DNA from 2 places in the Butyricimonas hominis genome. Region 2 is predicted to be linked to the other one. Evidence: riboswitches for the same ligand, from Rfam matches in the RefSeq annotation. Region 2 holds a riboswitch; the other holds the start of a gene.
The links. Region 2 has a riboswitch for cobalamin ahead of H8S64_RS00290 (TonB-dependent receptor). Riboswitches for the same ligand answer to the same signal wherever they lie in the genome.
Positions count from the first base shown of each region.

Region 1: linked by a shared signal. The riboswitch ahead of H8S64_RS00740 (ribonucleoside triphosphate reductase) and the one ahead of H8S64_RS00290 (TonB-dependent receptor) in region 2 are both predicted to bind cobalamin.

Region 1 is NZ_JACOOH010000001.1:197,701-202,122, forward strand. Features, by position in the region: gene H8S64_RS00735 (PKD domain-containing protein) at 45-1,007, shown strand; cobalamin riboswitch at 1,273-1,457, shown strand; gene H8S64_RS00740 (ribonucleoside triphosphate reductase) at 1,556-3,697, shown strand; gene H8S64_RS00745 (anaerobic ribonucleoside-triphosphate reductase activating protein) at 3,688-4,314, shown strand; gene H8S64_RS00750 (ABC transporter substrate-binding protein) at 4,360-4,422, shown strand, end outside.
Region 2 is NZ_JACOOH010000001.1:71,553-75,974, reverse strand. Features, by position in the region: gene H8S64_RS00290 (TonB-dependent receptor) at 1-1,877, opposite strand, end outside; cobalamin riboswitch at 1,931-2,137, opposite strand; cobalamin riboswitch at 2,331-2,518, shown strand; gene H8S64_RS00285 (TonB-dependent receptor) at 2,627-4,422, shown strand, end outside.

The DNA.
Region 1 (4,422 bases), 130 kb from region 2:
AATTATTGCTTTTTTAATATATAAAATTAATTCAAAAAACAGTTATGAAGAAGTTGTATTTATTATTTATCGTGTGGGGATTAATGATCTCATTGTTTAGCGCATGTAGTGATGACAAGGAGCAAGAGCCCCCTTATATTCCTACCCTACCGGAAGTTTCCATCATTAACGTGAGCGGAATCACTACTTGCCTTCCGAAAGAAACCGTCGAATTGAAAGCAAGGTTGCTCGATCCCACGGACGTTGCCCTTCTTTGGACACTCGAAGGGGAACAAGTTTCCACCGACTCTGTTTATAAATTCACTCCCGAAGATTTCGGAGAATACCGAATCATCCTCACGGCGACCAATTCCGTGGGTTCCGATGCCGACACATTGACAATCAACGTATCTGACGGTCAATTCCGTTTCGCCAACATAAAAAACTGGACAGGGGAAGGTGAAAACCGCTCTGCTCTCGCAATTCAATGGATCACCGGTACCAATATGCTAGAACCCGCAGATGACGAAGTTTTCTTTCTCGCATGGGGATATCGCTGGGAAAAAGGGACAGAACCTCTAGGTATTGATATGTTGCGGGCGATCGCGAAAAAAGATCCCCGCCTTTATGTTGCTAAATCGGGCAGTTATATTATCGGTTTTGGCTATGATGGAAATAATGACGGAAAAATTGAAGTAAGTAACGGAAACTTGACAATCACTCAAGACAACTTTGTTGACGGCTTCTATGAACTTTCATCCCAAGACTTTGATAATTTGAAACCCGTTGATCCGGAAGATTATTGGTTAGGAGGGCTATACGAAGCTTATGCCAGTTATTGGCTAGGACAGGGCAACGTAGTTCCGGATGCCGAAGAATTCGACTATTCCAACCTTTTCGTGATCTATCGTCCTTTGGAAGACCTTTCTTGGGATGCATGGACTCTGTCCCCCATTGACTATGAGGAGATGAGGAACACTCTACCCATCCCCCGTCTATTGCAAGCGGCAGAACCCAACAAAAAATAGTCATAGACTATCATTCTGAAAAACCCGATTGCTAATCAAATTCAAGCAATCGGGTTTTATTTAAAAAAAAGCTTACTAGCGTACTACGTTGTTATTCACATTTGACTATAAATTTTCCAAATTCAAAAAGACAACAAAACACATCTATCCAAAAAGTTATCCAATTTTTATTATAATAAATTATAATTCAAAGCATTAACAACACATATATTTCAAGGAAATTATTTTATTTGAAAACCACTATTGAAATACAATTATTTTATCATACATTTGCCATGCATTCGGTTCACTCCGGTGACGAACAGGGAAGCAGGTGAAAATCCCGCACTATACCCGTAGCTGTAAGCTCTATTCAACGCTTGAATCAATGATCCACTGTCACGCTGTCGACGGGAAGGAGATTCAAAAGCGAGAGTAAGTCAGAAGACCTGCCGATTGCAAATAAATTGGAGCTTTCGGGTGAAAAGCGAAAAAGACAATTCTCTGCCATACACGATCTTTTCTCGTGTTTTCCCCGAAGTATTTTTTTAATTATTAAAATTTTAATCATGGAAACATCAACCACGTTCTCAAGAATCGTGAAACGCAACGGGGAAATTTGCGATTTCAAACCGGAAAAGATTGAACAAGCTATTTTTAAGGCAACGAGAGCCATCGGACAGCCCGATCGTAAAACGGCACGTGCCCTGTGTGACAAAGTCGTGCAAATTCTTGCCGCAAGCACACCGGAAAAGGAACTCCCGCACGTGGAACAGGTACAGGACACCGTGGAACTGGTGCTGTTCCAACACGGCGACCTGCAACTGATGAAAACGTACTTGCTTTACCGCAAGCAACACGAGCAAATCCGAAACTCGAAGACCTTACTGACAAATATAGAGGTAATGGATAATTACCTGTCATTGAGCGACTGGAGAGTAAAAGAGAGTGCTAATTCCTCGTACTCGCTGCAAGGATTGAATCAGCATATATCCACACAAATCACCTCCAATTACTGGCTAAGCCAACTCTACCCGGAACGGGTATCGGAAGCGCACAAAAGCGGGGCGTTGCATATCCACGACTTGGGATTCCTAAGCGTCTATTGCGTGGGATGGGACTTGAAGGATTTACTTACCGTCGGATTCCGGGGAGTGGAGGGGAAAGCGCAAAGCAGCCCGGCAAAGCACCTTCGCACGGCTCTCGGACAAATCGTGAATTTCTTCTATACCATGCAAGGCGAGGCCGCTGGGGCACAGGCTTTTTCTAACTTCGACACGTTCCTCGCCCCCTACATACGCTTTGACAAGTTGAACTACAAACAGGTGAAACAATGCTTGCAGGAATTCCTGTTCAACTTGAACGTACCCACCCGTGTAGGATTCCAGACACCGTTTACCAATATCACGATGGATCTCGTCGTACCCGATTTCTTGAAAAACGAACATATCGTGCACGGGGGTGAAATCAAAGAAGAGGTGTACGGGGATTTCCAAGCCGAAATGACGATACTTAACAAAGCGTTCGCCGAAGTGATGAGCGAAGGGGATGCTTCCGGCAGCCTGTTCTCGTTCCCCATCCCGACGTACAATATTACCCCGGACTTTGACTGGAATAACCCGGAGTACGAGGGCATCTGGGAAATGACAGCAAAATACGGTATTCCTTATTTCTCCAATTTCGTGAATTCGGACATGAAGCCGGATGACGTGCGCAGTATGTGTTGTCGCCTTCGTCTGGATAAACGGGAACTCATGAAACGGGGCGGCGGTTTGTTTGCAGCGAACCCGTTGACCGGATCGGTAGGTGTGGTCACGATCAACCTGCCCCGCTTGGGATATGAAGCCGCATCGGAAGAGAATTTCTTCCAACGCCTGCAACACTTGATGGAAATCAGCAAGGAAAGTCTGGAAATCAAGCGCAAAATTATTGAACGCTACACGGAAAAAGGGCTGTATCCTTATTCCAAATATTACCTGCGTTACGTGAAAGAGCGTTACGGGTGTTTCTGGAAAAACCATTTCTCGACGATCGGTATCAACGGCATGAACGAGTGTTGCATGAACTTCCTCGGGGTTCCTATTTCACACCCGGACGGGATGGGATTCGCGCAAAAAGTGATGCACTTTATGCGGGATATACTGGCACAATTCCAAGATGAAACCGGTAATATCTATAACCTTGAAGCCACTCCGGCGGAAAGTACCTCTTACCGATTCGCTTTGCTCGACACGGCCGAATATCCCGATATTATCGTTGCCAACCAAGAACAATTCAAACAGGGTGCCGATCCTTATTACACGAACTCCACGCATCTGCCCGTGAACTTCACGGACGACCTGTACGAGGCACTCGACCAACAGGACAAATTACAAACGCTGTACACGGGTGGAACTGTTTTCCACGTGTTTACCGGAGAACACCGCACGTCCGCACAAGCGGCTAAAAACATGATTCGTAAGGTAACGGCAAATTTCCGCCTGCCTTATATCACGCTCTCGCCCTCGTTCAGCATATGCCCCTCGCACGGGTACATCGCGGGAGAACATTTCAAATGTCCGCGTTGCGGGGCTTCCTCGGAAGTGTACAGCCGGATAGTAGGGTACATGCGTCCCGTGAGCCAATGGAACAACGGGAAACGAGCCGAGTTCGACGACCGGAAACTGTTTGACAAGAGCGTCCGGGAAAAAGAAAGCGTACTATGCGAATAGGAGGATTTGTCAAACAAAGCCTAATCGACTGGGAAGGCAAAGTATCCGCAGTGATATTCACGAAAGGTTGCAATTTTCGCTGCGGTTACTGCCACAATCCATCTCTTGTACTGCCGGAATTACTCCGGCAGACACAAGACTTAAAGGAAGAGGAGATATTCGGTTTTCTCGATAAACGATTAGGGTGGCTTGATGGGGTGGTGATATCCGGGGGTGAACCGACATTGCACGAAGACCTGCTCCCGTTTATCCAAAAAATAAAAGCTCTCGGGTTACCCGTGAAACTCGACACGAACGGGTCGAATCCGGAGCTTTTACAACAACTGATTGCAGGACGATGGATAGATGCCGTGGCAATGGATATCAAATCCTCCCTCTCGCTCCCCTGCTACCGAAAGGTAAATTACACGATGACAGCCTCGTTGCTGGAAAAGATACAAGAGTCCATCCGGATTATCAAAACCTCCGGACTGGAATACCAGTTCCGGACGACGGTTATCCCGCAAGTGCAAAGCCCCGAGGACATCCAAAACTTACAGGAAAAATTCTCAGGTACACACTATGTCATGCAGGAGTTCCGGGACGGGGATATTCTGGATAAATATATACACGAATAAACGAAATAATATTACTTTTACACACCCATTTTATATATCAAGATTATGCAGAAGTTCATTTTATTATCCATATTATTTATCACGGCAATCACCGGATACTCACAAAAA
Region 2 (4,422 bases):
CGGCGTCCTTCCCCGTCGGCAGCGTAAACGCAGTTGTAAGCCCCCGCGGCGGAGAATCCGGCACCGAGGTAGCTGTTCACGGAGATGTCGAAGCCTTTGATGGTGGCTTTGTCGAGGTTTTGATACAGTTTTTTGTTCGCTATCCCGTTTGCTTTTTCCTCTTCGGTAGGGTCTACCTTGTAGTCGGAGATAATATCTTTGACGTCATTGATGTATCCGTTCAAGGCAACATTTAAATGCTTGCCCGTGTACTCGATATTTAAATTGTAGTAATTGGATTTCTCGGGTTTTAAATCCGGGTTCCCTATCGTGATAGAACCTCTGTTTTCATAGTCGTAATACAGTTCTTGAATGCTGGGGGTTTTGAATCCCATGGCGTATGACGTTCTGAAATTGAATGAGCCGAGGGAATACATCAAGGCTATTTTTGGCGTGAAACTGTTTTTGAACATTTCGTTGTACACGTAACGGAATCCCGGGAGGATTTGTAATTTTTCCCAAACTCGGATTTCATCTTGCGCGTACAGGGCTAACGTGTAAATTTCTTTCGGTTCGTCGAGGCTTCCGGGGTTTTTCATGTAGTCGTTCGTGTATTCGGTGCCCACGGAAATTTTATTGTACTTCCCGGCTTTGAACACTCCTTTCAGGTTGCCGTTGTAGTACTTTTGGCGTTTGGTTAAATCTTCGTCGCCGACATGGAAAGTGGTGTCTTTTTTGCTAACTTGCGCTACCGTGTATAATTTGTTGTACTCGTAGTTGTCCATGTAAAGGTCGAGCGAGATGTACGCTCCATCGTTCATGAAGTACTTTCCGCCCAAGCCGAAATTATAGTCCATGTAGGTGAGGTCGTATTGGTACCCCCCGTCGTTTTTCTTTTCTTGTACCGGACGGTTTACTTCCCGGTCGAAATAACTTCCTTGCGCGTAGAGTTTCAATTGCTCGTTGGGAGCGTAAGTGAAGTGTTGGGTAACAATATTGGAATGGAATTTGCTGGATGACTCTTTTCTCGTGGGGATGACCGTGTCGCCGCTGATTTCATTGGGGTTTAATTGCCATCCGCCCATCTGCCGCCTTTGGTAAGAGGTGGAGGAGGTGAATTTGCCGAAATTCAAATCGACACTGGCGTTTTGCGAGAAGCTGGATTCTCCCCCGAAACGGGTTTTCGACTGCACGCTAATCGGGTCTTTCGGTTGTTCGGTGATAACGTTGATTACCCCGGCGATGGCGTCCGAACCGTAAAGGGCTGATGCAGCGCCTTTCAATATCTCGATACGTTTCACCCGTCCCATGTCGATACGCGACAAGTCGGTATTGTTGGAAACATCTCCCGCCACTTTCTTCCCGTCGATGAGAATCAAGATGTATTTGTTGCTCATGCCGTTGAGCGTGAAGTACGAGCCCATGACCGTGGGGCGAATATTGAACGCGGGGTTCAGCAACAGGAGGGCGTCCTCGAAGGAGTTTACTCCTGCCTGTCTTAAGTCCGACCCGCTAATCACTTCTACCGGGACGGGCGAATCTTTCAATCGGCGGTGGGTTCCTGTTCCCGTCACCACGACCTGATTCAAGTTTACCGGGGTGGCGAGTAACTGGAATAATATGTCACTTTTGTTTCCGTTCACTTTCATGGAACCGACCTCGTAGCCGGAGTAGCTGGCACGAAGCGTGTAAGTCCCGTCGGGTATTTTTTCCAGAATGAATTCGCCCTTGTTATTCGTGGCGATACCGATGCTTGTTCCGACTAACCGAACATTTGCCCCGGCAAGGGCTTTACCGGTTTTGGCATCTACAACTTTCCCCTTTAAGGTGATTTCTGCAAAAGCGACGCTCGCTAATGCTACTACGAATAATGTAGTCAGCGCTACAAATTTCTTCATGTAAGATTAAGTTTAAAAGTTCATAATGGTACTCCTGACCCCGGGAATACGCTATTACCTGTTTTGCTTTGGCAGGTCTCCTGACTACGCCTAAGAAAAGTACCTTCCCGTCCGCGAGGACAGTGGTGCAAGAACCTTTCTTTGAATCCCCTCCCGGGGAAACGGGCATCACAGTAGCGGGCACTGTGTCGGATTCTAACCGACTTCCCTCTTGTGCGCTAATGGGATATTAACACATCACCAAAGACTCCGCGAATGTATGCAGATTCCATTAAAAAATACAATGAAACGGGGAAAAAATTAATTAATAATTTGTAGGGGAATTAGTGGTAAAATAGGATATAGAGAAATTACATTTCCTTTGATTGTGTTGAAAATCTGAGTGTTGTAAAGAAAATAAAAAAGTCATGCAAGAAATGCATAATATAGAAAAATATATTACTTTTGCCCCCGTTTTGGTGCGGAACCTTCGGTCATGAAGGCGACGCTTAATAGGGAATCCGGTGTGAATCCGGGACTGTACCCGCAGCTGTAAGTTCCTTTACAAGGGATTTTGTACTTCAAATGTCACTGGTGTAATAACTGGGAAGGCAACAAAATCCGGAACAAGTCAGAAGACCTGCCGAACGATGATAACCATAGCTTTCGGGAGAAAAAGCGAGAGGAAAAATACGGATTTTACCTTGAAACTCATGTTACCCTAAAGACTATGTTAATAATGCTTTATTCATTATTAATATATAGTTTGTATGAAAAAAGTTGTTGTATTGGCAGTATTGCTGTTCGCGTGTGTCGGCTCGCTTTTCGCCGAGGATAAAGACAAGCGCAAAAAGAAAAGTATCACGGATACGATTTTTCGTATCGATGAAGTAAGTGTGCTTGAAAAAAGAAAACGTATCGATTTGTTGGGGTTGGATGTACCGTTGCGCTTTGTCCCGATAACGGTAAGTAAACTTTCCGGGCAGATGCTGGAGCGTAAAGGTATCGTGAATCTGGAAGATGCCGTGAAGTTTTTGCCCGGGATTATTCACAAGACAAATCAACTGGGGGCGTTCCAACGATTCTCTATCCGGGGACAAGGGAGCGCGCTTATCATGATCGACGGGATGCGGGACGAGCGAACGGTTAGCCAGAATGTTCCTTACGGGGACTTGTCATCCGTGGAGTCCATCGAATTGATAAAGGGACCCGCTTCGGTGTTGGCGGGACATTCTGCCATGGGAGGGGTTTTGAACATCGTGCGCAAGAAGGTAACACCGGATTTTTCAGCTAATGCCCGGATTAGTTATGGTAGTTGGGAAGAAAAACGGGCTACATTGGGTTTCGGGGGAAAGTTGGCGGGACCGCTTGATTACCGGGCGAATATCCATTATTCCACGGGCGACGGTTACCGGCGCACGAACGCGAATAGATTCTCCCTTTATGGGGTTTTAGGCGCGAATGTCGGCAAAGTAGGGAGATTGGAAGTGAGTGGCAGTTACGCGGATGATAAGTACACGACTGAAATAGGGGCCGCACCGACCGTGCGTTATGATGTGTACGAAGTCGGTAAGGATGCCGGGCCTTTTATGAAGAGCGGAGAACGGCATCCTTATGCCGATTATCACGAGATATATAATGATTACGCGAATAATCGGATGAAGCGTAAAGTATGGGACGTGACGGCACGGTACACTCACGTGATATCCGAGAACATGACATTGCGAGAGAGGTTTACTTATTTCCATAGCGATTTGGATTATTGCTGCGTGGAAGGATTGGGGTACCGGACTTCGGAGGAATCTATTTATAAATGGTATTATACCTCGAAAGGTAAAACGACCTATATAAATCTGGATTCTGTGGTGCGAAATAAACCGTTGAACTTTAACCCGGAGCATAAACAATTGAGTAATGTGCTGGAATTGACAGGTAACGTGGAGACCGGATTCGTGAAACACCATTATACATTGGGATGGTCGTATTTCGCGTTTGACTTTGTACAGTATAACGGGTACGGGAGTGATGATTTGTGGGGACCCGGATTGGGTGCTGTGTTGGCATTGAAGAATCCGCAGTTGGTACAAGGCTGGTGGGATTCCAAAATTTCAGCTGCAAGTCTGAAAACCGATAGAACGCATGCCGTGTATTTGCATGATGTGATGGAATTTAGCGACCAATGGAAGGTGATGTTGTCCGGACGCGTGGATTTTTATAACTATAAAACGGCAACAGCAAAGGTTTTGGACGGGAAACAGGACTACAAGAAGGAGAACCGTTCGGAATGGAATAAAGTGAAGACTTCCGCTTTCACGTATCGGGCGGGAGTGGTGTATTTCCCGGTGCCGGAATTGTCATTTTATGCTTCCGCTTCTTCTTTCTTCAATCCGGTGGTGAAGTTCTATAATCCGGATATTATGTATTTGGATAGAAAGGGGAACGAGTTCAATCCCGACACGGATGGCGGAGAAGTGTTTAAGCCGGAGAAAGGAATTTCGGCAGAAGTCGGGGGGCATTACACGTTGAATGAATGGGTGGATGTCAACGCTTCGATTTTCTACACGAG